Regions from separate parts of the Lysinibacillus sp. FSL P4-0201 genome, predicted to be linked through region 1. Evidence: riboswitches for the same ligand, from Rfam matches in the RefSeq annotation. Region 1 holds a riboswitch; each other region holds the start of a gene.
What was found. Region 1 has a riboswitch for cobalamin ahead of cobT (nicotinate-nucleotide--dimethylbenzimidazole phosphoribosyltransferase). Riboswitches for the same ligand answer to the same signal wherever they lie in the genome.

Region 1 (10,792 bases):
TCCTGACTTGAAGGTTATTTTTTCAAACTATTCAGGTATGTCAGCAGGGGTTGTAGAGGCTGTGAATGCTGCTGGTAAAAAAGGAAAAGTGAAAATTTATGATTTTGGCGGGGACGAGTGGTCCTTTGAAGCAATTAGAAATGGTGATATTGAACAAACCGTTATTATGCTTCCAAAAGAAGAGGTACAAAGAGGAATGGAAGCGATTAAAAATCATTTTGAAGGAAAGGATTATCAATCCTTTTATGATTTAACACAAGAGGAAATCTTACCAGGCACACCTTATGTAAATAAAAATAATATCGGAGATTTTGAGACAAAAGGGTTACCAGAATATTAGATGTAAGCCATCGTGAAAATATAGGGCAAGTTCACAGATTCTATTTAATCACCTTGTGTGCTTGCTTTATCAGGAGGAGAGTGATTTTATGATAAAGGCGACACCCATTATCAATATCACTAATTTATCAAAAAAATATGGAGAATTTTTTGCTAATCAGAGTATTAACATCACAATATCAAAGGGTCATTGTCACGCTTTTATTGGGCAAAATGGCTCAGGTAAATCAACGCTTATTGGCATGCTTTCAGGTAGAATTAAGCCTACAGAAGGCAACATTTTTATTGAGCAAAATGAATTGCATTATGGTGATCCTTATAGTTCGAGAGAGGCTGGCATTGCCACAATTTTTCAGGAATTAACCATCATACCGAATATGACTGCCTTAGATAATGTATTTCTTGGCTTTAAGGAAGGCAAGTCGATTTTGGTTAATCGAAAAAAACGGTTAGAACGATTTTATGAATTGAGCAAGCTTTTAAATACCCATATTTCACCAAATTCTTATGCCATTGATTTATCTGTAGCTGATCAGCAAATTCTTGAAATTATGAGATGTTTAAATTTAGATTCCAAAATATTAATTTTGGATGAGCCTACTTCTTCTTTAGCACAGAATGAGAGAGAGGCTTTATTAGAGGCTTTAATGGAATTGAAAAAAAGAGGAATCACCATCCTTTACGTTAGCCATCATCTAGATGAAATTATGAAAATTTGTGATTCATTTACGGTATTAAAGAATGGTGTAGTTACAGAGCATAGGGACATAGAGGGTTGGACAAAGCAAAAAATTGTTCATGCTATGCTTGGTGAGGAAATTGACAGCGATTTTAAAGAAATCTTAATGAAGGAGTATCCTCATCAAATTCCTTCAGAGGAGATTGTATTAGAGGTTGAAAATTTGGAGAGCTTCCACTTTTTAAAAAATATCTCCTTTACATTAAAGCGGGGAGAAATTTTAGGATTGGGTGGGTTAGTGGGCTCAGGCAGAAGTGCAATTGCTCACACGCTCTATGGGCTAGGAGAAGGCTGTAGGGGAACGCTTAAATTACAAGGTGAGTCTCTTAAAATTCCTTCTACACCAAGACAAGCAATGGGATATGGAATTGTATTAGCTCCAGAGGATCGGAAAAAAACAGGTCTTCATCTAGGTTTTGAAGTACATGAAAACATTCATCTAATTGATTTAAAACGTATTGGTTCCTATGGTTTTTTATCTACTAAAAAATCTAAAAATCTTGCGCAACAATATATTCGAGAGTTTAAGTTAACACGACCAATTAACTCCATTGTTAAAAATTTATCGGGTGGAAATCAACAGAAGGTTTTACTGTCAAAGGTTACAAGTGTTAACCCAAAGGTTTTAATAGTTGATGAACCTACTAGAGGGATTGATGTTGGCGTTAAATTAGATGTATTACGTAAATTAAAGGAGTTAGCGATGCAAGGTATGAGTATCATTATTATTTCCTCAGAGCTAGAAGAGGTAGTTGCTGTTAGCAATCGTGTACTTGTTATATCTAAAGGGGAAATTGTTAATGAATTAACGGGGAAAGATATTAGTGTTAAAAAAATCGTTGAATCAACGTTTTTGGAAGGGAGTCACCAGACATGATGAACAAACTATCTGAAGAGCAGAATTTGACTTCTTATAGCAATAAAATTCTGAATTTTGGAAATATCAAGAATTTTGGATTTAGATATGGAGTAGTGTTCGCATTTGTAGTGCTAATTATTATTTCATCGATTGTTTACAATGGGTTTTTAAATCCTACAAATGTATTAAATATGCTAAGTCAATTAGCCATTATTGGCATCATGGCTGCTGGAATGACCTATGTTATGATCACTGGCGGCTTAGATATGTCCATCGGGGGATTATACGCTGCAACGGCTGTTGTAGCTGCAAGCTTAGTTGATAGCACGTCTATTTTTGTAGCTGTGATAGTCGGTCTATCCATTGGTCTCATTGCAGGCTTGTTAAACGGTGTGTTAATCACTTATTTGAAAGTTCCTCCCTTTGTAGCCACACTAGGAACAGGCTCTATTTTCACTGGCTTTGCATTAGTATACTCAAAGGCACAGCCATTTTTTGTAAAAGACCCAGCCTATAAGTTTTTTGGTTCGCATTATTTAGGACCAATCCCCGTTTCAGTCATTATTCTAGCTGCTATTTTTATTACGCTAGGGATAATTCTCTCTTACACGCTATATGGAAAGGCTCTCTATGCAGTAGGAGGAAACAGTGAGGCTAGTAGATTAGCAGGTTTAAAGACAAATCGCCTAATCATTAGCACCTATATCATCTGTGGTCTATGTGCCTCAATGAGCGGTATCATTTTATCTTCTCGACTTGCACAGGGGCAGGCAAATATAGGAGAATCAATTGTTTTGGATGTAATAGCTGCCGTCGTTATTGGAGGCACTTCCCTTTCAGGGGGGCAGGGTGCAATTTGGCGAACATTTATTGGTGGAAGTATTTTAATCATGATTTCAAATGTTTTTGATAGTCTTTCCATCAGTACGTATTGGCAATCAATTTTTAAAGGTGCCATTATTATTGTCGCTGTTATGATCGATTTTTATGGTCGTTCGAAGATTCAGAAATAGGGAGGATGAATAAAATGCGCTTACACAATAAGGTAGCAATCATTACAGGTGCAGGAAATGGACAAGGGTTAGCAGAGACTGAATTGTTTTTACAAGAGGGAGCGAAAGTAGTTGCCACAGATATAAACGGGGAGGCATTGGACCTTTTGATGAAGCGGTACACGAGAAATGATCATCTTTTTGTGCATAAGCATGATGTATCCTCTGAAGCAGAGTGGGATAGCGTTATCCAAAAGGCCATTCAATTGTTTGGACGTATAGATATTTTAGTAAATAATGCTGGCATTCCCTCAAGAAACTCAATTATACAGGAAGATTTAGAGGGCTGGAATAAGGTTATGACCATTAATGCGACAGGTACTTTTTTGGGTGTTAGAAAATGTGCTGAGCATATGATAAAGCAGCGAGCGGGAAGTATTATTAATATCTCTTCGGTCTATGGAATTATTGGCGAAAAGGGCTATGTGTCTTATCATGCCTCAAAGGGAGCTGTCAGAAGCTTAACAAAGGCAGCAGCAATGGATTTAGCAGAATATAATGTACGGGTAAATTCTGTGCATCCTGGCATGATTAAAACGGAAATGACACGAGATCTTTTTGAGAATAACGAAAAAGCGAAATGGATGAAAGAAGTAACGCCTTTGCCATTACTTGGAAATCCTATAGATGTAGCCTATGGTGTTTTATATTTAGCGACTGATGAAGCGAAGTTTGTAACAGGCAGTGAGCTAGTGATTGATGGTGGTTGGATTGCGAAATAAAAATTATTAATGGAGGTATTTATGACGAAGCGTATTCTCATTACAGGGGCTACTGCTGGCATTGGCAGAGCTACTCTCGATAAATTTTACCAGGAGGGTTTTCATATCCTTGCATGTGATATTAATGTAGCGGAAGGTAGCAAGCTAAGTGATATTTATGGTGCTCAGGTTGATTTTATAGAATTGGATGTTACAAATGAAAATAAATGGAAATCATTACAAAGATATATACATGACAAAGGCTATGAAATTGATGTATTGTTTAATAACGCTGGAATATTTGTCATGAATGATCTTACTACAACTACAGAAAAAGAGTATCAGTCTATGTTTGATATTAATGTTAAGGGTAGCTTTTTAGCATTAAAATATATTGCACCTATTATGTATAAACAGGAAAATGGCTCGATTATTAATGCATCGTCCAATGCAGCCTTTTTTGGAGCAAAAGGTTTAGGAATATACGGGGCTACTAAAGGTGCTATTCGAACACTTACAAAAAACGCAGCGATGGAATTTGCACCTTTTATTAGAGTAAACTCCATTCATCCAGGATATATCCAAACACAGATGATTGAATATGCAGCACAAAAATCAAATAAGACACCTCAGGATCAGGTAAAATATGTACCTTTAAAAAGATTAGGACGTCCAGAGGAAATTGCATCCTTAGTCTATTATCTAGGGAGCGAGGATGCTTCCTATATTACGGGTAGTGAAATTGTCATTGATGGTGGTGTTTCAAGCGGCCAGTCGATCTGGGAAGAGGAGCATTGCTAAGAAGCTTGAAAGGGTGAGAATGATGTATTTATCGTTAAAATATAAATATCTTATTCTTACCCTTGTTGTATTTATTTTACCGTATTTTATGATGACCATAATTTATATAAATAATGTTGGCGAATATCAAAAGAAACTTTTAATAGAAACAAGGCTAGAGGTATTAAAAAAAATTCATTATTTTAATTCGTCTTTTGAGAGTAATCAAGCAAGTACAAAAGTATATCATGAAGTGTTAAATTCTATTTGGGGTAGCTACTCTGATTTTCTTTTATTAACAGAGCAAAAAGATATAAAATTCAGCACAAATTCCCATATATCAGAGCATGAGGAGTATTTTCTTAAACTGGAGCCTCAGAAAACCAATTACTATAAAATTGATTATTTGAATGTAGAACGAATTCTAATGTATTCATTTGATTCCTTTAATAATTGTTACTATGTTGTCATTGCTACGTCTGACTCCATTTTTAAAGAGGTAAATAATAAAAAGGAGGATTTAATGGCTTTTGCAATTGCTTCTACCTTACTGCTAACCATCATCACCTTTTTATATTCCAATAAAATAAGCACAACGTTACAAATGCTTATTGAACGTATTACCTCTTATAGAAAAGCAATTTATCATTTTGAAGATAAAGAGAAAAAGCATGTTTGGATTAATGATGAGTTAGATATTGCCAGTCATGAATTAAACCAAACCATTGCTTATATGGTAGAAAAGGAAAAAGGCTATGTTCGAGAAAACTATGAAGCGCAATTGAATAATTTACAAAGCCAAATTAATCCTCATTTTCTTTACAATACCTTAGATAATATTAATCAATTAGCCATGATTCATGAGGTTGAGGAAATTTCTACATTGAGCGTTGGGCTTGCAAAGCTTTTTAGATATAATACGGGCAACAGTGAAAATGAAACAACCATTGAAAAAGAGCTAGAGATTATTGAAGAATATATTAATATTATGAAAATAAGAATCTCTTATTTACTATTTGACATTCAAATAGAAGAAAACAATTTATTACAAAATGCTATTTTAAAATTTACACTCCAACCAATTGTAGAAAATATTTTTAAGCATAGTTACAACCATAAAGAAGCTCTATCAATAAATATCAAAATTTATCGAAAAAAGAATTATGTAATAATTGAAACTTATAATAAGAGCGAATATAAGGATACTGCTAGAATAGCGATGCTAAATGATAAAATGAATGAAGAAAATCAAGAAGGCAGTATTGGTTTAAAAAATGTAAATAGGCGTTTAAAGATAAAATATGGAGAAGCATATGGTGTAATGGTGCTAGTCAATGAGCAACAATACTTTGTGTCGAGAATTTTGTTACCATATAAGAAATAATATCTTCTAACGGTGAGGTGAGCTCTATGAATCTTTTTATTGTAGAAGATGAAAACTTTATTAGAGAGGGTTTAAGCTTTTTTATTAACAGAAATTTTATAGAATCCTTACGTGTTTATTCTTATACAACGGGGGAGGATATGCTGCTGGCAGCTAAAGAAATTGCTCCAGATATTGTTTTATCGGATATTAATTTACCCGGGATAAGTGGAATAGAGGCTGTTCAGGAGCTAAAAAAGTTTCATCAATTTAAGGTGATTTTTCTATCTGGCTATGACGATTTTCAATATTTACAAAGTGCTATTCAAATTGGAGCTGAGGATTACATTTTAAAGCCAATTGATTATAAAAACCTAAAGCTAAAGCTATCACAAACGATGGAAGCATTGAGCATGAAAAAGCAAGTAGATTATGCAATTAAATATAATCAATTATTAAATTTACTATTGGCCTTTGATCAACAAATGACAGATTGTAGTATCTATTCATTTGAATACTTTATGGTTAGTATAAATCAAACAAAAAATATCGGAATTTCACATGCTCATGAGTTATTTTACTTTAATATTTTTGGGGAACATATTGAGATTATGAATACCGATTTTGTATTGTCATATAGTCAGCATAATCATATTGTTCTTCCAAAAAAAGACTTACATGATTTAAATCAAGCTGTGCTGGAGTTGCTTCTAAAGAGGCATCTAAATACTGATAGCACTGTGCTAAATAAAAGAAAATCCATTTTTGATAATCAAATCTTTACAGATGAATTAAAATTAAAAGAATTTATTGTGGTTTTACAAAATATAAATATTGATTTTCAGCAGAGGTTAGAAATCATGATTATGTTTTTATTACAATATAGTATCTATTTCAATTGCTTGGAAACATATCATCGCGCTCAAAAAATAATTGGTATCCAACATCAAATGATTAAAGAAGCCAATTTATCAAAAATAGTAAATAACTATATCATGCCACTCGTCGATAAAATACTTAACTTACATGGCAATAGGGATAATTTAGGTAAAAAAATAGTCGATTATATTTATACGCATTTTGATGATCCGCAACTAGATTTGAATTATTTATCAAACATCTTTAACAAAAGCCAAGCAAATTTAAGTATATTAATAAAAAAAAGCATTGATAAAAATTTTATCCACCTATTAAATGAACTTAGAATTAACAAAGCTAAGCAGCTATTAGATTATAGTGATAAAAGAAATAATGAAATTGCTTTATTAGTAGGTTATAGCAATGAAGAATATTTTAGTAAAGTATTTAAAAAATATGTTGGTATGACACCTGCTAAATATCGATCCATAAAAAAATAGAAAGAATGATGTACTGTAGATTCGTTCTTTATAGGCTAAACATGTAGAAAGTAGGAACCAGAAGAGAGTTGACAAATTGTGTGTGTTAAAAGAGCTTGTTAAAAAAATTCTGCAATTTTCTTTAACAATGTTATTTCTCAGACTTTAGTAACTAGTAAATTTTAAATCATGTATATCGATGTTAAATCTATTCTTTTACTTATGTTTGGCATTAGCCATCCCGGTATAGGCTCATCTTTTTTTGAGAATAGTCATTTGAAGGGGCAAAGTGTATTCATTTTAAACTATATTGACTCGCTAACAATATTGGTTTCTATTCAATAGTTATAGGAACTATGTGAAATAGCTCCAAATAAAAATACTTTACTTTAATTGTTTCGTATTGATAGCAAGAAAGCTTTGTAGTAAATTAAAAGAAATTACATAAAAGCAATAGGTGCCCATTAGGGAGAATAGGGAATAAAGTGAAAAGCTTTAGCGGACCCGCCACTGTATAAGGGAATTTCATAGTGTATGCCACTAGCAAATTGCTGGGAAGGTACTATGAGGTGTTGAACTTGAGCCAGGAGACCTACCTACATGCTTTAGAAGATATAGATGATGGAAAAGTCTGTAGTTTATTTGTCATGACAATAAACTACAGACTTTTTATTTTGTCTTAATGAGAACGAGAGGAGAAATAATCATGCAATTATTACAAGACACGATTCAAAACATTCAGGGGGCTGATATGAAAAGTATGGAGCAAGCTAGAAAGCGGATTGATGCGCTTTGTAAGCCCCCAGGTAGCTTGGGTAAACTAGAATCACTTGCCGTACAGCTCTCTGGTATAACAGGACAATTATATCCGATGGTCGACAAAAAAGTGATGATTGTCTGTGCTGCAGATCATGGTGTTTGCGAGGAAGGTGTAACCACGAATCCACAAGATGTTACGGTCTTTCAAACATTAAATTTTCCTAAGGGGGGTACAGGCGTTTGTGCGATTGCGGGGATTACCAATGCAAAGGTGGTCACAGTAGATGTGGGTGTAAAAGAAGATATTCCACTTGATGCAGGTGTCATTATTCATAAAATTAAATATGGTACAGATAACATGGTACATGGTCCAGCTATGGCCAAACAAGAAGCCATTCAATCGATAGAAGTAGGAATCCGTGTGGCCACTGAGGAAATCATAAAAGGTGCTGATGTACTTGGGACTGGAGAAATGGGCATCGGCAATACAACACCAAGTGCTGCGATATTAGCTGTTTTAACGGGATGCAACCCTATCGAAGTAACGGGGTTTGGTGCAGGAGTAGGCCAAGGAGGCATTGCCTATAAAGCAGCAGTTATTGAAAAAGCAATTACCTTAAATAAGCCTAATCCAAATGATGTTATTGATGTTCTGGCTAAGGTTGGAGGGTTAGAGATAGGGGCGATGACAGGTATTATTCTTGGCGCTGCTGCCCATCGTAAACCCGTTGTCATTGATGGATTTATTTCAACTATAGCGGCCCTCATTGCTTATAAGCTCGAACCAAAAGTAATCGATTATATCATTCCTTCCCATGCTTCAGAGGAACCAGGGGCAAAAATTGCCGCTGCCTTACTAGGCATTGAACCAATGTTGTACATGAATATGCGTTTAGGCGAAGGTTCTGGAGCAGCCTTAGCCTTTCCTATTTTAGATGCAGCTTGCTCGATGATGAAAAACATGGCGACTTTAGAAGAATCAATGCAGTTGTTAAAAAGATAAAAACAATAAAACAGCCAATGACTTAATTTTTGGTCATTGGCTGAATGGTGTTTATGCACGATTTAACTTTCGTAATGGCAAGCGCCACTTCATCATATAGGAAAGAATACGTAAAGCTGTAATCACTGCGAATAAAATATAAAGGAAAATGTCCCCTGTAAAAACCTCGAATCCGATTAGCAATCCTGCAAGAGCTGCCCAAACACCATAAACTTCATCACGGAGAACTAATGGTTTTCTTCTAGCTAATAAATCTCGTACAATACCCCCACCTGAACCTGTCAAAACAGCAGCTACAATGACTGCGCTTACTGGCATATCAAGCTTAACAGCATAGAGTGCGCCTTGAATAGCGAATGCTGATAAGCCAATCGCATCTGTGAAGTTACCCCAACGATGCCAATGTTGAATCAGATGATGCGGAAAAATAAAGAATATCGTAATCGCAGCAAGCGCTATTTGAAACATCATATCCTGTCCCCAAAGTGTTGTGACAGGTAGTCCAATGAGTAAATTTCGGATAGCTCCTCCACCAAAAGCAGTCACAATACCAAGTATATATACACCGAATAAATCGTATTCTTCTTCCATGGCAATAATTGCCCCAGAAATAGCAAAGGCAATTGTTCCTATAATACTAAAAACCTCCCAAGCCATCCCTTTCACCCCTTCTATCAATAAATAAACTTTATTAAAAGTTAAAAGACTTTTTACGTAACAGAATCTATGAATTTAATAGCCAAAATCGGTCATTAAATACGCATCTTGAAATGAGTCCGCACATTAGCTTAGCGTAAAATCCTCTTAGAAACAATAGGCAAGTTTTACAGGTGCACATACAAATTGATAAAATGTGATTAAAATAAAGAAAAACATTCGTCAAAAGCGTTCATATACCAGTAGTTGGTTAGGGAATTCTAGAGTGATTGAAGTCAATTTAGATAGTCAATAAATCTTACTGATTGAAATGCGAGACATTGTGAAATGGAGAAGAAAGAATGACGTTTACATCAAATTTATCAACAGAAACGCTATCGTTAGCGGCAAAAGTAGAGGAGCAAGTTCGGTCTTATCATGCCAATGTAGAAGAAATGGCGTTCTACAATCAGCAGAAGGTGCTAGCAGCTTTCAGAAAGCATCAAGTAAGTGATTATCATTTACACCCATCAAACGGCTATGGCTATGATGATGAGGGGCGCGATAATCTAGAGCGTGTTTATGCGGAGGTATTTGGTGCAGAGGCAGCCATAGTCCGACCACAAATTATTTCAGGCACACATGCAATCACGCTTAGTCTATTCGGTGTTTTGCGTCCTGGTGATGAGCTGCTTTATATTTCTGGTCAGCCATATGATACATTGCAATCCATTGTCGATGGTGGTGATAAAGATACAGGTTCACTGAAAGATTATAAAATCGGTTATCGACATGTGGATTTACTAGATAATCAGGTTATTGATTGGGCAGGTGTAGAAGAGGCCATTACAGCACAAACCAAAATGATTGCGATTCAGCGTTCAAAAGGCTATGCCACTCGTCCATCCTTTACAATTGAAGAAATTGCAGAAATGTGTGTAAAGGTACGTAAAATAGCTCCGAAAGCTATTATTTTTGTAGATAACTGCTATGGCGAGTTTGTAGAGGCGCAGGAACCTACAGAGGTCGGGGCTGACTTAATGGCAGGCTCGCTCATTAAAAATCCAGGTGGAGGCTTGGCTAAAATTGGTGGCTATATTGCTGGACGCGCAGATTTAGTGGAGAAATGTGCCTATCGTATGACATCTCCAGGTATTGGAGCAGAAGCGGGGGCCACATTAAATACACTAGGTGATTTTTATCAAGGATTTTTCCTTGCACCAC
Region 2 (10,792 bases), 1.6 Mb from region 1:
ATTTTTTCACCCCTAAAGTCTGGGAAAAAATCAAGTACTCGCTCACCACCAACAAGTACCTCACAGTCTTCAATCCACTGAAGGTATTGGGGTAATAAGCTTGCTAATCCGTTATCCCCGATCCCAATCAACTTCATCGATCGATGCAATGTCATCAGCCCTTCCTAATAATTGTCCCTGCATCGAATAGATCGATGTGGAAAGCGTTAAACCGCCCTTAATATGATGGATAGAGGAGTAGCAGCAGGCCTCACATAAACGATGGAAGAACGCATCATAGCCCTTCTCCATCATCATCTCACCCACTTGTGAAGCTGTATTTGCCTCCAGAACTTGTGCTATCGTTTCTCTATCTGCCCCTATATCCTCTGCCAGTTGTGCTAAAAAATTAAAATCGATTGGTGCACTTTTGGAATGCACCATCATGACTCCTTGTGCGACTTTAGAAAATTTCCCCATCATCCCAACGAGTGAAACTTGTTTGATGCCTAGACGCTTACAATGCTTTAATGTAAAACCTACAAAGTCACCCATTTCAATAAACGCTTCTTCTGCTAGATGTGGGTATTGTTTCATTGCAAACTTCTCACTTCGTCCACCTGTTGTCACCACTAAATGCTCACAGCCAGCCTCTTTCGCTACACTGATGGCTTGGACAATACTGGCCATATAAGCAGAACTCGAAAAAGGCACGACGGTTCCCCTTGTGCCTAAGATTGAGATGCCCCCAAGTATACCGAGTCGTCCATTTAACGTTTTTTTAGCAATCTCCTCACCCTTAGGTACAGAAATCACCACATTCACGCCTCGAGTAATGTGAAATTCGTCCAACACACCTTGGACCGTGCTATAAATCATTTTACGGGGTACAGGATTAATGGCTGCCTCTCCGACAGGCACTGGCAGGCCAGGCTTTGTGACACGCCCGACGCCAATACCTCCATCTAAATGAATCCCAGGTGTATCTGCCCAGCTCACTGTGCCAACGATGAGTGCCTGATGGGTCGCATCAGGATCATCACCAGCATCTTTAATCGTTTCACAGCTGACAGCATTTTCTTCAAATATGCATTTTTCAATTGTAAAGGTTGCATCTCGACCAATAGGTAAATGAATCGTACTTGTCTCTTGCTCCTCCTTAGTAATAAGGGCAAGCAGTGCAGCCTTTGATACAGCAGTTGCACAGGCTCCCGTCGTATAACCGTGACGCATGTCCTTGGGGTCCTTTTTTGGCTTCCGCTCCATTATTTTTTCGCCTGTTCGTCCGCTAAAAGTGAGATGGCATTTAAAGCAGCAACCGTCACTGTACTACCGCCTTTACGACCAACATTTGTAATGTACGGAATCCCTTCTAGTTTAAGCAGCTCTTCTTTTGACTCAGCTGCTGACACAAAACCAACAGGCATACCGATAATTAAATCTGGTTTTGCTAGCCCTTCTTTAATTAATCGAATCAATTCCAGCAATGCAGTTGGTGCATTACCAATGGCATAAATACCACCTTCATGTAATTTTGATGCCTTTTGCATCGAAATAATGGCACGTGTTGTATTTTGTTTTTTCGCTTCTATTGATACATCTTCATCCGCAATATAGCAATGCAAATCACCACCATGTTTTTGGAAACGCTTTTTACCAGAGCCACTTTCAATCATTTGCACATCTGCAATGACATGACGTCCTGCAAGAATAGACTTGATACCCGCTTCAATAGCACCTGGTGTAATGATGACACTACGACCTAGCTCGAAATCAGCTGATGCATGGATAATGCGACGTACAACTTTCCATTCATCTTCTGAGAAGTCATGCTCGCCCATTTCCTCTGCAATAATAGAGAAACTGTAATCGTAAATTTTATCTGGGTCTACCGTTAATGGTTTAAAATCTGTTTTAAAATCCATGGAAAATGCCTCCTAAATTGTATGTTCAACAGCCTGTAATACTTCTTCAAATGTTGAATATTGTTGGCCGTACTGTATATTTGGTCGTGCAATAAGAATCGTTTCAATCTGGCATGCGAGAGCTGCCTCTAGCTTCTCATCAACTGAGCCCACTTTACCGCTTTCTTTGGTAATCATCAACGTCACTCCGTATTGACGAAATAGAGCTTCATTTAATTCCTTTGAAAACGGACCTTGAATAGCCACAATATCTCGCTGCGCCACGCCAAGTGCCTCACATTTTTCCATATTATCCAGTCGTGGAAGCATACGAGCGATTACTCTTGTGTTTTCTAAGCCCTGTAAAACCTTTGTAAAGGTAGCGAGTGTTTTACTACCTGTCGTTAGCATAATGACACCGCGTTTTTCTGCAGCTAGCTGAGCTGCCTCCTCATAATCCTTTACAACAGTAATCAATGGATGGGCATAATGTTCATGAGCTCTTTCATAGCGAATATAAGGAATCTTTGCCTGCTCTGCTGCTGCCATCGCATTTTTAGAGGCTTCCTCCGCAAATGGATGAGAAGCATCTACCACCAATTGATAGCCCTGCTCTGTCATGATGGTCGCCATTTCCTCAGCTGTCAGTCTACCGATTAAATGTGGCAGGCCAACGTCAGCAAGACTAGAGGCTGCCGACTCAGTGACGACCGTAGCGGTTACCGCATAACCTGCACGTTGTAATGCTAGGGCTAGATCCCTTGCATCACTTGTCCCTGCTAACATGAAAATCATTTTACCGGCTCCTCTTCATGATGATGGTGATGGTCATGGTCATGATGGTCATGCCCATGATCGTGATGGTCGTGATGATGATGCGCATGTCCATGATCGTGATCGTGATCATGATGGTGATGATGATGTGCATGTCCATGTACTGCCGCATAGGCGCGATAATCTTCTAGATCTTGCATACCTGTTGATGTACCGTTGATTGCCTGTTCAATACGCTCTAATAAAACATTTTGTAACCGTTCATGGTAGCCAAAATAGTTAGCAATTTGAATATCACAATCTGGATAAAGTTCATTAAACTTCTCACACATTCCATGCATGCGTTCCATCAAAATGCCTGTGAATAAAAAGTATGGTAACATGATGATTTTTTTTGCACCTAGTTTGACACAACGTTCAATTCCTTCTTCAACTCGTGGATCTGTGACACCCATAAAAGCACTTTCTACGTATTTTACAGGTAGTTTTTCCCATAAAAGTCGCGTGATTTTATAAAAATCACCATTAGCAGATGGATCACTGCCACCTCGTGCAATCAATAAAATCGCTGTGTCTTCCTGCTCTTGTTCTGAATTAAAGCCAATTTCAGCTAGGCGATCTTGTAAAATGGCAAAGATTTCATCATGGATACCAATTGTTTGACCATATGTGAAGGTAATCGTTGGATAATGCTCACGCGCATGCTCGATTTCCGCTGGAATATGCAGCTTTGAATGGCCTGCATGCAGTAAAATGATTGGAATTACATGTACCTCTGTAGCTCCCTTTTTCACACAGTTTGTAATACCTTCTTCGATGTTAGGTGAAGCAAATTCAAGGAAACAAGTTTCCACTAAAAATTGTTCATCAATACGAGGTGTCATTTGTTCGATAAATGTACGAACCTCATCATTTCCTGCTGCTAAACGGCTCCCATGGCCGACAAATAAAATAGCTTTCATCTCTCTACTCCTTACTAGTCGCCGCACGGAGCTGGCTCTACTTTTATTTTGGAAGACATATCTTGATACGTAAAATGCAGTATCTTTTTCACACGTTTAAAATATTTAAACAAGCGTTCATTTGGATGAGCATTTGCTTTATATTCTTCAATAATATCTGTAATGAGTGGAATCAGTTGCTCAGGCTCCAGCCCTTCTACAACAGGCTGTGCTGCGTGTGCTGTACGACCGACTGGTTTTGCTCCAATAAAGACATCAAATTTACTTTTGCGGTAGACGATGCCAATATCATCAAATACAGCCCGATAACAGGCCATCCCACAGCCATTAAAGCCAATATTTAATGTCTTCGGTAAGGACATACCGCCTAGTTTTTCTTGTATTTCCTCTGCATATGGTATTGAATCAGCCTTTTCACCGTAGCAAAAATCACAAGCCTTCAGTGATAACACATCACCAATCGGAGCTAATAAAAACCCTACTTCCTGTAATTTCTCTGTGATCTGTTCAGGGGCAGTCGTTGGTATTTTCAAATGAATTTGATGATCTGGTGTGTATTCCATCGTCCCCTCATCCCCAACGACCTCCGCTAACGTCATCATTTGCTGGGGAGTAAAAAACTTATTGGCTACACCAGGACTTACTGCTAATTCAAAAATAGATTCTATTTTTTGCTGTACAAGCTTCGGTGTTACTTTGACTGCGCTTGTCCCTTTTACCATTGCAAGTGCCGCTGTAGCCATTTCAAGAGCTGTTTTTTTCGGCTTTGGCGTAACGGCTATACTGGGTTTATTAAAGCGCCCTGCATTAGGGTCAGTCGTAAAGTCATTTCGCGCTGTTCCCGTCTCTTGGTTCATTGCCCAAGGTTCATTTTCTTCGCGTAAACGTTGATGTGGACGTAATGGCTGTTTCTCTTCACCCAGGGTATATTTACGTTGGTAACCGCGGGGCGTAATCATCTTATTGTCATAGAAAAATGTTGACGAATTCCCGATAATGACAGTTGTCAACATACCAATATCATGTTCTAGCATTTCTGCTAGTGTTGTCATGGTCACTTCTTGACGTTCTCGATAGGCACTTTTCACAAGCCCTACTGGTGTGTCTGGCGAACGATATTCTAAGAGTATTCGTTGAGCCTCGACAATTTGTCTTGTTCGACGTCCACTTTTAGGATTGTATAAAGCAATGACAAAGTCCGCCATTGCAGCTGCCTCGACACGCTTTGCAATTAAATTCCAAGGTGTTAGATGGTCACTCAAACTGATTGTACAAGCATCGTGCATAATAGGTGCACCAAGTATGCTAGCGCATGAATTAATCGCAGAAATCCCAGGAACAATTTCTACTTCAATTCCTGTTGCTTCTGTCCAGCCTAGCTCAATTAACACCTCATAGACTAAACCCGCCATGCCATAGACGCCTGCATCACCACTCGAAATTACTGAGACGATGCTCCCTGCTTCGGCTTGACGAACGGCTTCCTGTGCACGCGACACTTCTTCTGTCATGCCTGTACTAACAATCGATTTTGCACTTACTAAATCTTGAATCAGCTCTACATAGGTTTTATAGCCTATAATCATATCACTTTGTTGTAAAGCCTCTACTGCACGTGTCGTAATATGCTTAAAATCTCCAGGTCCAAAGCCTACTACGAAAATTTTTCCTTTTTGCGCCATGTTGTTACCCCTCTTTCACCTTTTCGATCCCTTTAGTGGCAGTTGTTTGAGCAGTACGCTGTAATGTACCTTCACGAAGTGTAAAGACATGTTCGTTGTATAAGGATTCATGATGTAAATCTTGTACTAGTGTTCTAGCATGCTCTGTTGATGGCACACGATACCAGTTTCCTTGAGGATAAGCGATTACCACACAAGCATCCTTGCAGCGTCCATTACAGCGCGTTCTTGTCGTATGTATTTCCTGATCGAGTGCTTGCCGCTGTATCTCATCTCGAATGGCTAAGGTAATTTCCTCCCCATCCTTTTTCATGCAGCTACTGCCATTGCAAATAAAGAGATGTGTTTTCATCCCCTCTAAATTCCAAGTTGTCATCTTCTGTCTCCCCTCATTTGCTTTTTGGAAAAAGAAAAACCTTTACTCTATAACGAAGAGTAAAGGTTTTGTAGAAGCCAAATAAAAACGAATAGAATGAAATACAGGTACCCGCTTTCGCTTCAACTTCTCCCTCCGAAAAGTTTGCATGCACAATCAAATAAGCAGGTTTCCTGACTTAAGCTTCATTTTACTGTCGCACCTTCCCAAGTTTATACCAGTGGCTTTGCGATTTCATCAGCTATTACAGTAGCGGGGGCTGTATTGGATTTTCACCAATTTCCCTATTATCTCGAGCTATTCGAGCACTTATTGACGTTTTATATGAAATTTTTATTAGAATTTTAAATAGAAAACTGTCTTTATCATATCTTATTATTTTAAAATTTCAATATTTCTTTAAAAATTTATGACAAATTTATCAATTTTGAATGGAACTAGGTATGAAATTTATACAATCTATATAATTTGTGCACAAACTTTTATCAGAATATTCACCGTTGACCTTTAATTTAAAAAATTCCATAAAAGGTATAGCATATTTATGGAAATTCATGTTACACTTTGTCGTGAAATCTCACAATTTGAATGTTTTTCGGTGCAAAGTGCTTGTCATTTTGCTTAAAAGGGAAGCCGGTTTGAGTCCGGCGCGGTCCCGCCACTGTAATAGGGAGCTTTATAGAATATGTCACTGTCCAACGGATGGGAAGACCTATAAAGCATTGAACTAGAGCCAGGAGACCTGCCGAAAAATAAGTGATCGTTTCAACCTACGAGGATAGGTGTGCGGCTTAGCAGATGAGACTGTTATTTGCTTTTTTAGCTATGCACTTTTCCACCTAAGGAGAAGTGCTTTTTTAATTACGCACGCAATATTCTAAAAATCTATTAATTAGTTAGGAGGAAAGCTTTTTGAAATTATCATGGTGGAAATTTAGTTATTTTTTACTGGCCTTTTTAATCGTGCCAAAACGTGCCTTTGCCATGCATATCATGGAAGGTTTTTTACCAATCGAATGGGCTATTTTTTGGTGGGTGATCTCTATCCCATTTATCATTCTAGGATTGCGTTCTATTCGAAAAACCATTGATGAAAATCCTGAAACAAAAATGCTTTTGGGGCTTTCAGGAGCCTTTGCCTTTGTGCTATCCGCCCTAAAAATCCCTTCAGTTACAGGTAGTTGCTCTCACCCAACTGGTGTAGGACTTGGGACAGTACTCTTTGGCCCTCTAGCAATGAGTGTAATTGGAACAATCGTTTTATTATTTCAATCTTTATTATTAGCTCATGGAGGAATTACAACTTTAGGGGCTAATGCCTTTTCTATGGCTATTGTTGGTCCTTTTATTGCTTACTTTGTCTTTAAAGGGGCTCAAAAAGTAGGGTTGTCATTTTCACTAGCCATATTCTTTGCAGCTATGCTTGGTGATTTAGGTACATACATTGTGACTTCTGTACAACTAGCACTAGCCTTTCCTTCAGAGGTTGGAGGCTTTATGGCATCCTTTACAAAGTTTGCAGGTATTTTTGCCTTAACTCAAATTCCTTTAGCAGTGAGTGAAGGAATTTTAACGGTCATTGTGATGAATTTCTTGAAAAAATACAATGTTAGCGAATTAAAAACGTTACGTGTTTTCTCAACAAAGGAGGCACATTAACAAATGAAAAAAAATTTATTGTTATTAGCAATTGTTGTGTTGTTAGCCATCATTCCCTTATTCATACAAAAAGGTGCTGAATTTGGTGGTGCTGATGGAGAAGCAGAAGCAGCTATTGGTGAAATCAATGCGGAATATGAACCATGGTTTGAAAGTCTATGGGAGCCACCAAGTGGTGAAATCGAAAGCTTATTATTCGTGCTACAGGCAGCTATAGGAGCTGGCTTTATTGGCTACTTCATCGGCTATATGCGTGGCAAACACAAAGAAGGTTAACCATTATGTTACTCATTGATAAGTATGCCTATCTGAATAAGCTAGCGTCCGTTCATCCGCTAGAAAAAATGATATTTTCACTTGGACTACTTCTCATAACGCTCATCATGAGAGATGAACGACTTTCACTCATTACATTTTTTGTAATGAGTGCTTTTATCATTTTAGGTGCAAAAATTCCGCTTGCATACTACGGCAAATTATTATTGCTACCTAGCTTTTTCTTATTAACAAGTCTCGTATCTATTTTACTTTCCTTTACATCATCAACGAATGCACTCCCTGCCCATATTTGGTCGTTTACATTTAGGAATTGGACTGTCTTTATTGGGAATGCAAGTGTGTTAGCAGCGCAACAGCTGTTCTTTATTGTCCTTGGCAGCATTAGTTGTTTATACTTTTTAATTCTAACCACTTCCGTACAAGGAATATGTTATGTGCTACGACAATGGCGACTCCCCTCTTTATTAGTGGAGCTCGTCGAACTAACCTATCGTTTTATTTTTATGTTTTTAGAAAGCATGCAAAATATACATCTCGCCCAGCAAGCACGTCTTGGCTATCATTCACCGATGCAATGGCTACGCTCTGTCTCCATGCTTATTGTGGCATTATTTGTGGAAATGTTTCAGCGTAGCCGAGAGCTCAACAATGCCATGCAATCACGTGGAGGCGATGCCGTCTACTGGCAAGAGATGGGCTCTTATAGCAAGAAAAATTGGCTAGGCATGGCAGCTATTTTACTAGTCCTCATCGTATATGGAGGGTATTTTACATGACAGCATTTTATTTTGAACTCAACCAATTATCTTATGCCTATGCGGATGGTACGAAGGCGTTGTCAGATATTACATTAGATATTCCAAAAGGTAAAAAAATCGCCATACTCGGACATAATGGCGCAGGAAAATCGACTTTATTTCAGCATCTTAACGGTATTTTAAAACCTACAGCTGGGACGATTGTATTCGAAGGCAACGATCTGGAATATAGTCGAAAAGCTTTAAAGGCCCTACGCCAAAAAGTCGGCATTGTTTTTCAGAATGCAGATCATCAGCTTTTTTCAGGGACCGTCAAGCAAGATATAGCATTTGGCCCATTGAATCTCGGCTGGTCTACTGAAAAAACGGAAGAAAAAATAGCATGGGCCGTTGCGCAAACCGAAGTGGAAGATTTGCTTGATAAACCCATTCATTTTTTAAGCGTAGGTCAGAAAAAACGTGTAGCAATGGCAGGTGTTTTAGCGATGGAGCCCTCTGTCCTTTTGTTAGATGAACCAACAGCAGGTCTTGATAATTATTATGCTACACAAGTATTACAATACTTAGCCAAATTAGATGATGGTGAGAGAACCATTTTACTAGCAACCCATGACATACCTCTCGCCTATGAATGGGCAGATCTAATCATTGTTATGGAGGCTGGAAAAATTATTTATAACGGTGATCCAATCACCTTGTTTTATGAAGACGAATTGTTACATCGCGCGCATCTTGAACGTCCATGGATTTTTGAAATGGTCATAGCTTTGCAAAAAAAGAAGCTATTGCAGGAAAATATCAACATCCCTCGTTCCAAGCAGGAGCTACAACAATTAATAGAAATGATCTAAAGCTTTTAACAATGCTAGGTTTTTTCGTTATACCTACCAAAAATTAAAATAGCAAAGAAAAATTTTCCTCCATTACGAAACTTTTCTAATCTTTGTCCGTATTAATATAGTCGAGATTTAATTTATAACACCAAGGAGAGATAACAATTGAAAAGTTGGTATAAAAAATCAGTCGCTGTTGTAGCATCTGCTGCACTCATGGTTCCTGCTGCTTCTGCCTTTGCTGAGGCACCTCAGCATAAAGCGAAAAACATGCTGGCAAACAGTGCGAAACAAACAGAGAAGAATGAAGAAAAATGGATGAGTAAGGATACAATTGTTATCAAGCATTCAGGTCTTGATAAAAACGTACATAAAAAAATTGGCTCCAAGGTCATCCGCTCCATTCCTTCATTAGGGTATGATGTTGTACAACTAAATAAAGGCGTATCGATCGAAAAAGCCGTCTCTTACTATTTAAAGCAAAACGGAATATCAAGTGTATCTCCTAGTTACATCTATCATTCTTTTAATAAAGAAGCTGATCCTAAAAAACAAGAGATGTATCATTTAAACTTACTGCAAATGGATAAGGCACTAGAATTAGCAGGCAACCATGATGTCACAGTTGCTGTCATTGATTCTGGTGTAGATTTTAAACACCCCGATCTAAAGTCACAAGTACTCCCACCCTATAATGCAGCAGCACCTGCTAATACTACCTATTCAGGCGATCACGGAACACATGTGGCAGGTATTATCGCCGCAGCAAAAGATAATGGCGTAGGTGGGCATGGGATTAATCCGAATGCAAAGTTACTGCCAATTGATGTATTTAACGGCAAAGAAGGTGCTAATGATTTCATCATTGCACAGGGTATTCTTTATGCAATTGAGCAGGGCGTTGACGTCATTAATATGAGTCTAGGAGGCTATGGTGAATCTCCCCTGATGAAGGAAGCCGTTCAGAAGGCAATTGATAGTGGGATTACAATTGTGGCGGCCGCAGGAAATGAATCGACAGATGAATATTCCTTCCCCGCTTCTTTCGAAGGTGTCATTAGTGTTGGTTCAACAAACGAACGCAACAAACTATCAAGCTACTCCAATTACGGACCATCTGTGGATATTGTTGCACCAGGTGAAGACATTTATAGTACCGTTCATGATGCGAAGAAAGGATCATCTTTTGTCAAGTTTAGTGGAACATCCATGGCCTCTCCTGTCGTGGGAGGTATCGCCTCTCTTCTTAAATCCAAAGACCCATCTTTAAAACCGCATCAAATAGAAGCGATTTTAGAAATGACCGCACAAGATTTGGGCGAGAAAGGCTATGATCTTACTTATGGTCACGGATTAGTTGATCCTGTAAAAGCATTACAATTTGATTTAAATAAACTGCCTAAGCATTATTCAGAGACAAAGGAAGATCGTATTAAGAACGCCAAGATCCTTGCTAAAAATAAGCTAAATACAGAACAGGGTGCTTTTGAACAGCAAGACGAAAAGAAATGGTATAAAGTCGATTTAGAAGAAAATGAATATGCTCAATTAACATTAAAAGGCGCTGACAAATACGACTATGCCTT
Region 3 (9,344 bases), 950 kb from region 1:
TCCTAGTAAAATTATATGAATAGTTTATAATAGGAATAACAAACCTCTCAATAAAGGAATGATGAAGATGATAACTTTAAGAAAAGAAGCTGTTCAATATCTAGAAGCTCAGCGTACTGGTACACCTTATTACAAAGTTTCACCGCAGGAAGCGAGAGCCATGCGTACGGTTACACAATGGCAATCTGCACACAAACCGAAGCTAGCATCCATTGAGGATCACAAAATTACAGTGCGAGATGGCGAACAAATTACAGTTCGGCTTTATACGCCTGTTCTCGGTAAAACATTACCTGTTATTGTTTATTATCATGGTGGAGGCTGGGTCTATGGCAATCTAGAATCTGTCGATGCAGGCTGCCAGTTATTAGCAGACCAGGCACAGGCGATTGTGGTATCAGTGGATTACCGCTTAGCACCTGAATATCCTTTCCCAACACCCTTACATGATGCCTACGATAGCTTAGTATGGGTGCACAATCATATGGAAGCCTTAGGTGGCGATGCAAGTCGATTATCAGTTGCTGGGGACAGTGCTGGCGGAAATTTGGCTACTGTGGTTGCATACTTAGCTACTGCACTAGAGGGACCATCGTTACACGCTCAAACACTCATCTATCCTGTCACAAATGTCGATTTTTCAACAGTATCTTATCTGGCATATGGTGAAGATTACGGCTTAGATACACAAGCCATGCAGTGGTTCTCTCATCACTATACAGAGGAAGCAAACTTCACAAATCCACTTGTGTCCCCTCTTCAGCTAGAGGAAGTCCGTAACATGCCGAAAACATTCATTATAGCTGCAGAGGCAGATGTTCTCTTTGATGAGGGTCTAAGCTATGCACAAAAGTTAAAGGCTGCTGGTGTGGTAGTGGAACATATTACAATGCCAGGTTTAATCCATAGTTATTTCAGTAAAATGAATTATTTTGAAGAAGCAACGATTGAAACCGTTACAAAAATTGCGCAATTCCTGAAATAAGTTTGGCTATCCCGCGCAAACAGTGCGATAATAGAGCAAAACGTTTTTTAAAGGATGACACTATGACACAAACAATAGCTCTACAAATACAACAGCCCTTTTCTGATCAATTAAAAAAAGGCTTCCCACTTATTTCAAAGGATGCGGTTGATGCACGACGTTTACCTACTGAGCAAGGAACACTCCTCAGGCTCATTGATCATCATAACCGTTTTATTGGAACAGGTTACTACGGCATCCAAAACAAAGGGATTGGCTGGGTGCTAACGACCGATACGAATGAAACAATTGATAAAGCTTTTTTTATAAAAAAATTCAAAAAAGCCATCGACAATCGTGCTGCATTTTTTAGCAATGAAAACACAACAGCCTTTCGTGTGTTTAATGGTGAAGGAGATGGCATCGGCGGTCTTACGATTGATTTTTTTAACAGCTACTACATGGTAAGCTGGTATAGTGAGGGCATTTATTCATTTAAAGAAGTCGTGTATGATGCGCTTGCTGAGACAGTAGACTACCAAGCGATTTATGAAAAAAAACGCTTTGATAGCAAAGGACAATATATCGAGCAAGATGATTTTGTAATGGGCACGCCAGGAGAATTTCCTATCATGGTGAAGGAAAATGGTATGACCTATGCGGTGCATTTAAACGATGGCGCCATGACAGGGATTTTCCTCGATCAACGTGAGGTACGATTGGCTATTCGAGAGCGTTATGCCAACAACACAGACATGCTGAATACGTTTTCCTATACAGGAGCATTTTCTGTGGCTGCCGCTCTAGGAGGAGCCATCAAGACAACGAGTGTAGATGTGGCAAAGCGCAGTCTAGCCAAAACGATTGAGCAATTTAGTGTCAATCATATTGATTATGAGGCACAGGATATAAAAGTCATGGATGTCTTCCATTATTTTAAATATGCACAACGCCATGCTTTACAGTTTGACCTTGTCGTATTAGACCCACCTAGCTTTGCACGTACGAAGCAAATGACCTTTTCAACGGCAAAGGACTACCCTAAATTACTAAAGGACACGATTGCCATTACCGCTAAAAACGGCATCATTGTGGCTTCCACAAATAATGCCAGCTTTGGCATGAAAAAGTTCAAAGGCTTTATTGACCAAGCATTTAAAGAGACTCGTACACGCTATAAAATTGTCGAGGAATACGGTTTACCGAAGGATTTCCGTGTACCACGTGAATACCCTGAATTTAATTATCTGAAGGTCGTGTTCATCCAGAAAATCGACTAACCAATTGAGAATCACACCAAGGTGTGATTCTTTTTATGTAAGGAAAAGTTGATTCTACCTAAGGAGGTTCGGTATCTCTACAATAAAGATTCCAATAGATTGAAACGTTATAAACAATCAAACAGAGCCCTTCTATTAAAAGTAGCCTAAGAAGAGAACATCTTCTTAGGCCACCCGATTATAGATATTTCACAAACCAATCACGGATATATTCAAGTCGATTAATTCGTAATGTAGGCTTTCCACTTCTTGAAAGTTCATGATTCGCCTCAGGGAAACGCACGAATTTTGTTTGTTTTTTACGATATTTTAAGGCGATAAACAATTGCTCTGCCTGCTCAATTGGACAACGATAGTCTTTTTCACCATGTAAAATCAATAATGGTGTCTCCACTTTGTCTACATACTTCAGTGGCGAATGATGCCATAGCTTCTCTATATCATCGAGTCCTGCTTGAATTTGCCAGTCTGTAAAGTAATAGCCGATATCACTGACACCAGCAAAGCTAATCCAGTTCGAAATGGAGCGCTGCGTCACAGCTGCTTTAAAGCGATTTGTATGGCCCACAATCCAGTTGGTCATAAAACCACCGTAGCTTCCACCAGTTACACCTAGACGATCTTGATCAATAAAATCATAGTGCTCCAGAGCGTAGTCTACCGCTGCCATTAAGTCCGCATAATCATTACCACCATAATCGCCCCGTACTGCATCCACAAATTTTTGGCCATAGCCATGACTACCACGCGGATTAGTATAAAGCACTGCAAAGCCTTGTGCAGCAAGGATTTGGAATTCATTAAAGTAGGTATTACCATACATTGCATGCGGACCACCATGGATTTCAAGAATGAGAGGATATTTCTTCCCTGCTTCATAGCCAACTGGCCTCATAATCCAGCCATTGACCTTCCAGCCTTCTGCACCTTCAAATTCGATACTCTCGGGAACAGCTAATGTTTTGGTTTTTAAAAAATCTTCATTAATGGACGTCAACTGTTCTTTGTCACCTGTTTTTAGGTTCACATAAAACAGATCGCCTGGATTGGTCGTTGTGCTAATAGCCGCAATAGCCTGATCATTTTGCGCATCAAGTGAGAAGCCATAGACATATTGATCATCATGGATAGCTGGGTAAATTTCGCCATCTACATTTCCGTAATAAATCGCCGCATTGCCGTGATCTGTGACTTGGAAGTAGAAGCTATGATTATCATTCATCCATTGCACACGTGGTGATGCTACACCTTGCAGGAAATCACCGATGACATAATCACCAACAGGCGCATCAAATTCACTTGTTACACAGTTTAGTAGTTTTTGCTCCATGTCATAAATCCAAAGCTTTGCTTGTGTGGCATTTTCAAATTCACGTTCTCCACCTACAAAAGAAAGATAGCGACTATTCGGAGACCAAGCTGTTTGGTAATAAGCACCCGAACCTTCTGTTAGCTTGTGACTCTGCTTAGATTCTAACTCCAATAAATAGATATCCACATTAAATGAGAAATCTAAATCCTCCGCTTTATCTGCTAAGTACATAAGGTATTTGCCATCTGGCGACCAAGTACCCAGATGGCAGTACTCTTTGCCTTCTGTCACTTGTTCTAGCTCTCCTGATGCCACATTGACAATGGCAATATGGGTAAACTGCTCCATATCAATAAATCCACCAGCATCCGATTTGTGTTTCATTTTCTCGATTTCTAGTGGCTTTAGTTCTTTATCCTTTTTCTTCTCATCCTCCGCTTTATCTAGGATGGTTTCATCTTTCCCTAGCACGACTGAAAAAGCAATTTTCTTGCCACATGGTGACCAGACAGGGGAGGTCGCTCCATTTTTACAATGTGTCACCTGTTTTGCCTCTCCACCTGCTTTCGAAAGAACATAAATTTGCGACTTACCTGTTCTCGTTGACAAAAATGCAATTTGACTGCCATCTGGTGACCAAACAGGGGAACTCGTTCTATCTTCACCAAATGTCCATTGCTGTGGTGTTTTGTTCTTCAAGTTTATGTAAAACAAATTCGATATATAGTCATTTTTCTTCTCGTCCATACGAGTCTCTACATAAACTACCTCTGTCCCATCTGGTGAAAGCTGTGGATCTGCTACTGATTTTAAGTGATAAAGATCTTCTGGTTGAATCCCTTGTTTCGATGTCATGTTCTTGCTCCTTTGTATTGTAATTTTCTGTGCCTTACTACAATACTTCGACACCCTAAGTAATATTCCTCTATTTAATTGAATTTTTTACTAGTTCCCAATATTCTGCTGACTTTGTTCTGCGATAAAATTTATAAAAGGGCTCATTTGGGCGAGCATGCTCCTTATAAAGGTTTATCAGGTGCAGTAAAAAATCTTCAATTTGTGTGACGTCTACCCTCTTAGCGAATAACGTGCCAGCCTGTGCCTTTGCTCCCATTGGTATTGCCCCTAAATAGACATCAAAGCTTTCTTGTTGGTAAACGAGTCCAATATCATCATAGACTGCATTGTAGCAAGCTGATGCACAGCCATTAATATTGACACGCACTCTTGCAGGTACCTTCATCCCCTCTATGGCATGATAGAGCTGTTCGGTTATCGGAGCAGCCTCCATTTTCTCCCCATCACAAAAATCGCAGGCCTTCATGGCTATGATTGAACCAGAGGGAGCAACATAAAGACCTGCTTCCTGTAAGGCTTGCACCGCTTCCGTGGCATCGCACGTTGGTATGGATACGAGTATACTATAGGAAGCAGAATATTTTATCGCCCCCTTTTCGCCAGCAATTTCGGCTATTTTTTGGAATTGTGCAGGAGTATAATGCTTATTAATAATGCCAGGGCTAACGGCTAGACGGGTAAACTCACCATGACGGTTCAGTGTTTCAAATGTTTGATCTGGTACATTTTTTTGAAATGCGTTCATTTTTATCGCTCCTTATAAAAAAGGAGCTAGCAAAAACGCTAGCTCGAATGGATTAAAAGTTTTCAGGATAGAAGCCCTTTGCTAAAATTTCAATGGCCTCTGCCGCACGAACCCCTTCAGACGCTGCTGAAAGTGGCAGGATGACAAAGCGCTCATTTTTGACCGCTTCCATCTCCTTTAAGGCTGGATCATTTTTTAAGAATTGGATCTTTTGGTCTGCCGTTGTTTCACCGTAATCAATCACGACAACTACCTCTGGGTTGCGGTCTACTGCATCTTCCTTCGACACAGTTGTCCAGCCTGATTCCACATCACCAAAGATATTTTGTCCACCCGCGATTGTCACAAGTTCATTCATAAAGTTTTGACCAGCTGTAAATACATCCTTTTCACCGCTATCAAACACAAGAACACGTAATTTTTCGCTATCTTTTGGTAATTTAGCTTGTACTGCCTCTACATCTTTCGTCATTTGCTCAATTAAAGCTTCGCCACGATCCTCAATACGGAAAATCTTCGCGATATTGCGAATATCAGTGAAAATATCCTCTATTGTTGGCTTTGTCATGTTGGAAGCCGTATGTAAATACGTATGGATGCCTAATTCTTCAAGCTCTTCTTGTGTGCCTACACCCTTTTCGCCAAAGCCACTTTTCCAGCCAGCATATAGGAAATCTGCCTCGGCATCGATGACTTGCTCCTTCGTTGGGTATTGATCGGAAAGAACAGGGACCTTATCGTATGCCTCTTGCAGTGGTTCATAGATTTTATCATCTAAGTAAGCTGTCCCTACCATAGAATCCTCTAAACCAAGTGCTAACATAATTTCTGTCACATGTTGATTTAAGCTAATCGCTTTTGTTGGTGCTTCCGTATATGTTTGAGTTGTGTCATTATTTTTAATGGTTACTTCTGCTGCCGCCTCAGATGGCTCAACCTTTTCACCTTGTGCAACTGATTCCGTTTTGTCCTTTGCGTTACAAGCCCCTAAAACAGCGACCAAGGCAATGATCATCATCAGCCATATACTTTTCCATTTCTTCATGTCCTTTTCTCCTTTGCTGTTAAAATATAGAAAGAAATCAGAGACTTCTTTACTACTAAGGTAGTTGGAAGGGCATAAAAAAACCCTCTTGTCGCCAAGAGAGTAGCATAGTGAAATAACGGTATCATTACCTTCATCACTATCCCCATCCTCGTGGTTCTTAGTCAAAAAATACATACTGGCAGGTATCCTGGCTTAGGTTCATCATCTATACGCCTTCCCATAGTTTCACTACAGTGGCATGCTGTATAGACTCCCCATTTACAGTTGCGGGACAGCATCGGAATTGCACCGATTTCCCTTTTAAGCAAATGACAAATGCCATTTGCACCAATACGTTCTATAATGGTCAATACTATTGATAGACTAGCAGAAGAAAATTTATCGCGCAATCAGTAGTATGACACTAAAAGTATAATCATCATTATATTAGCACTATTTTGACATAAAGACGAACTATTTTACAAGAAATATAGAAGCTAGTATTCTGTTACAATAAAAAGATAGCATTCTATAGAAACGAGGATTTCTTATGTACAAAACGATCGGTGTACTTGCGCACGTGGATGCAGGAAAAACGACCTTCTCTGAGCAAGTGCTTTTTCATACAAATTGTATTCAAGCACGGGGGCGTGTTGATCATCAGGATACCTTTCTTGATCATCATGAGCTAGAGCGCAGACGAGGCATTACGATATTTGCCGAGCAAGGGCGCATGAATATTGGCGATGATACATACACATTGATTGATACGCCAGGGCATGTCGATTTCTCCCCTGAGATGGAGCGTGCTATTCGTGTGATGGATTATGCCATTATTATCATTAGCGCTGTCGAAGGGATACAGGGCCATACAGAAACAGTGTGGCAACTTTTACGTCAATACCATGTCCCTACCTTCTTCTTTATCAATAAAATGGATCGTGAGGGTGCCAATATGGAGGCTGTCATCAGCCAGCTTCGCAAAGATTGCTCTCAGTATGTATTATTCATCGATGAGCCACTGCGAGCAGACTATGTATCAAATAATATTATGGAATGGCTGGCGGAGCGCGACGAAAAATTGCTTGATGCCTTTCTAAATGAGTCATTGGAGCATGAACAGTGTCTTGCTCAATTAAAGGAAATGATTAAAAATGAAGGTGCCTTCCCTTGCTTTGCTGGCTCGGCCTTAAAGGATGAGGGCATTCAGGAATTTCTTGACCAGCTCCCGCTGTTAACGGCTTCCCATTTTGACAAGGATGCCCCGTTTGAGGGCGAGGTTTTTAAGATTCGTCATGATGGGCACCAGCGTTTAACCTTTATGAAGGCAACCAAGGGCTCGTTGCATGTACGAGATGAATTTTCATTTGACGAAGTAACAGAAAAAGTGACCGAAATTCGCCTTTATAACGGCAGTCGCTTTGAGACCGTTCAACAGGTAGAGGCAGGAGAAATTTTCGCTGTCAAAGGACTGAGCCAGGCAAACATTGGGGATCGAATCGGTACAACGATGCTATCACAGCCCTATGAGCTTGTCCCAACCTTACAGGCAAAGGTTCAATATGAGGGTGATCAGCATATCAAGGAAGTGCTACAGATTTTCCGTTTACTCGAAGCAGAAGAACCGTCCTTGCGTGTGGTCTGGCAGGAAAAATTTCAGGAAATCCATGTGCATATTATGGGTGCCATTCAATTGGAGGTCCTGACAGAGGTATTAATGACGCGTTTTTCATTAGCTGTCTCCTTTGGTGAGCCGCAAATTTTATACATGGAAACCATTGCGACGACCGTAACGGGCTATGGTCATTTCGAGCCCCTCAAGCATTATGCAGAAGTTCATTTATTAATGGAGCCAAATCCACGTGGAACAGGTAATACCTTCACCAATGCCTGTCATGCCGATCATTTATCTGTAGGCAATCAGCGCCTTGTTGAAAAGCATCTGTTTGAGCGTGACCATCATGGGCTACTAACAGGCTTCCCTGTAACAGATATTCATTTTACACTTCTAACAGGTCGCGGGCACAATGAACATACATCGGGGGGAGATTTCCGTGAAGCCAGTTTCCGTGCCCTGCGTCAGGGGCTGGAGCAGGCACAAAATGTTCTACTTGAACCCTATTATCGCTTTAAAATGAAAGCTTCAAACGACTTTATCGGTCGTATGATGACTGATATTCAGCAAGCAGCTGGCACGTTCGATGACCCGATTTTATCCGAAACGGATGTTATCATAACAGGTCGTGCACCTGTTGCCACTTTAATGAGCTACAGCACAACCTTTGCCGCCTATACAAATGGGAAAGGTGCACTCACACTCCAATTTGATGGCTATGATGTGTGCCATAATACAGAGGATGTGATTGCACAGATTGGCTACGATAAAAATGCCGATCCTGAGTATAGTTCCTCTAGTATCTTTTGTGCAAAGGGCAAAGGATATTCGGTTCCATGGCAAGAAGCACAGGCAGCCATGCATTGCCTGTAGGATGATGAGACTGCTCGCTTCGGGTATTTCCTCGGCTTCCACGGGTATCCATCGCTCTAGCGCGGGTATTTCTTGCTTGGGCATCAATATATCTCTACCCTGCCACAAGATATTACAAGCCCTCCAAAAAATGGAGGGCTTGTTTTTATAGTGCACCGACAGCTTTCTTTGTTGGATTGTCCAACAAATATGCGGGTTCAACTATTACATAGTCATGCTTGTTCGTAAAATCAATTAGTACCTTACCAGGTTGACTTTTTAATAGTTGTAGATGATCAATTAATTGCAGTAAAAGCTTGTGACCGTTGCCACGTGGATGCCAGTTGAAATGATAATCATTTAACGCTTGCACCGCTTCAATAAATTGGGCATATTCCTGCTGCACAAATGCAATGAGTTTGTCATGATGAGATGCTAAATCATATAAATATGTTTCGTAAAAGCGCATGACAATCGAGCATAATAAGTCATTGACACGAGCGGCACTTAAAACAGGCTTTGGCTCCAATGATAGACGGTCGAGGTTGGGCTTTGCGCGTGTAGAATCAATGCGCGTAATTAAGTGATACGCTTCTCCGTTGACCTCATAGACAATCGGATTGGTCGGCATGTACATCATAAAACTATTCGTCTTTGTTTTTAGTTCATCTGCTATGGCTGCTTTCGCTAA

Region 2: another riboswitch for cobalamin. It lies ahead of MKY76_RS14480 (energy-coupling factor ABC transporter permease); the one in region 1 lies ahead of cobT (nicotinate-nucleotide--dimethylbenzimidazole phosphoribosyltransferase).
Region 3: another riboswitch for cobalamin. It lies ahead of MKY76_RS11055 (ABC transporter substrate-binding protein); the one in region 1 lies ahead of cobT (nicotinate-nucleotide--dimethylbenzimidazole phosphoribosyltransferase).

Annotation. Positions count from the first base shown of each region.
Region 1 covers NZ_CP151995.1:1,253,631-1,264,422, forward strand. The annotation lists gene MKY76_RS05945 (sugar ABC transporter substrate-binding protein) at 1-340, shown strand, start outside; gene MKY76_RS05950 (sugar ABC transporter ATP-binding protein) at 429-1,955, shown strand; gene MKY76_RS05955 (ABC transporter permease) at 1,952-2,950, shown strand; gene MKY76_RS05960 (glucose 1-dehydrogenase) at 2,965-3,711, shown strand; gene MKY76_RS05965 (SDR family oxidoreductase) at 3,733-4,491, shown strand; gene MKY76_RS05970 (histidine kinase) at 4,442-5,854, shown strand; gene MKY76_RS05975 (response regulator) at 5,881-7,191, shown strand; cobalamin riboswitch at 7,609-7,785, shown strand; gene cobT (nicotinate-nucleotide--dimethylbenzimidazole phosphoribosyltransferase) at 7,877-8,932, shown strand; gene MKY76_RS05985 (trimeric intracellular cation channel family protein) at 8,984-9,589, opposite strand; gene MKY76_RS05990 (methionine gamma-lyase family protein) at 9,931-10,792, shown strand, end outside.
Region 2 covers NZ_CP151995.1:2,866,141-2,876,932, forward strand. The annotation lists gene cbiE (precorrin-6y C5,15-methyltransferase (decarboxylating) subunit CbiE) at 1-155, opposite strand, end outside; gene MKY76_RS14450 (cobalt-precorrin-5B (C(1))-methyltransferase) at 112-1,245, opposite strand; gene MKY76_RS14455 (precorrin-8X methylmutase) at 1,245-1,904, opposite strand; gene cobK (precorrin-6A reductase) at 1,917-2,678, opposite strand; gene MKY76_RS14465 (sirohydrochlorin chelatase) at 2,675-3,619, opposite strand; gene cobJ (precorrin-3B C(17)-methyltransferase) at 3,634-5,301, opposite strand; gene MKY76_RS14475 ((2Fe-2S) ferredoxin domain-containing protein) at 5,306-5,677, opposite strand; cobalamin riboswitch at 5,823-6,005, opposite strand; cobalamin riboswitch at 6,257-6,442, shown strand; gene MKY76_RS14480 (energy-coupling factor ABC transporter permease) at 6,590-7,336, shown strand; gene MKY76_RS14485 (energy-coupling factor ABC transporter substrate-binding protein) at 7,340-7,612, shown strand; gene cbiQ (cobalt ECF transporter T component CbiQ) at 7,618-8,391, shown strand; gene MKY76_RS14495 (ATP-binding cassette domain-containing protein) at 8,388-9,224, shown strand; gene MKY76_RS14500 (S8 family serine peptidase) at 9,372-10,792, shown strand, end outside.
Region 3 covers NZ_CP151995.1:2,206,943-2,216,286, reverse strand. The annotation lists gene MKY76_RS11075 (alpha/beta hydrolase) at 68-985, shown strand; gene MKY76_RS11070 (class I SAM-dependent rRNA methyltransferase) at 1,048-2,244, shown strand; gene MKY76_RS11065 (S9 family peptidase) at 2,423-4,411, opposite strand; gene MKY76_RS11060 (precorrin-3B methylase) at 4,482-5,159, opposite strand; gene MKY76_RS11055 (ABC transporter substrate-binding protein) at 5,212-6,204, opposite strand; cobalamin riboswitch at 6,367-6,554, opposite strand; gene MKY76_RS11050 (translation factor GTPase family protein) at 6,737-8,674, shown strand; gene MKY76_RS11045 (hypothetical protein) at 8,820-9,344, opposite strand, start outside.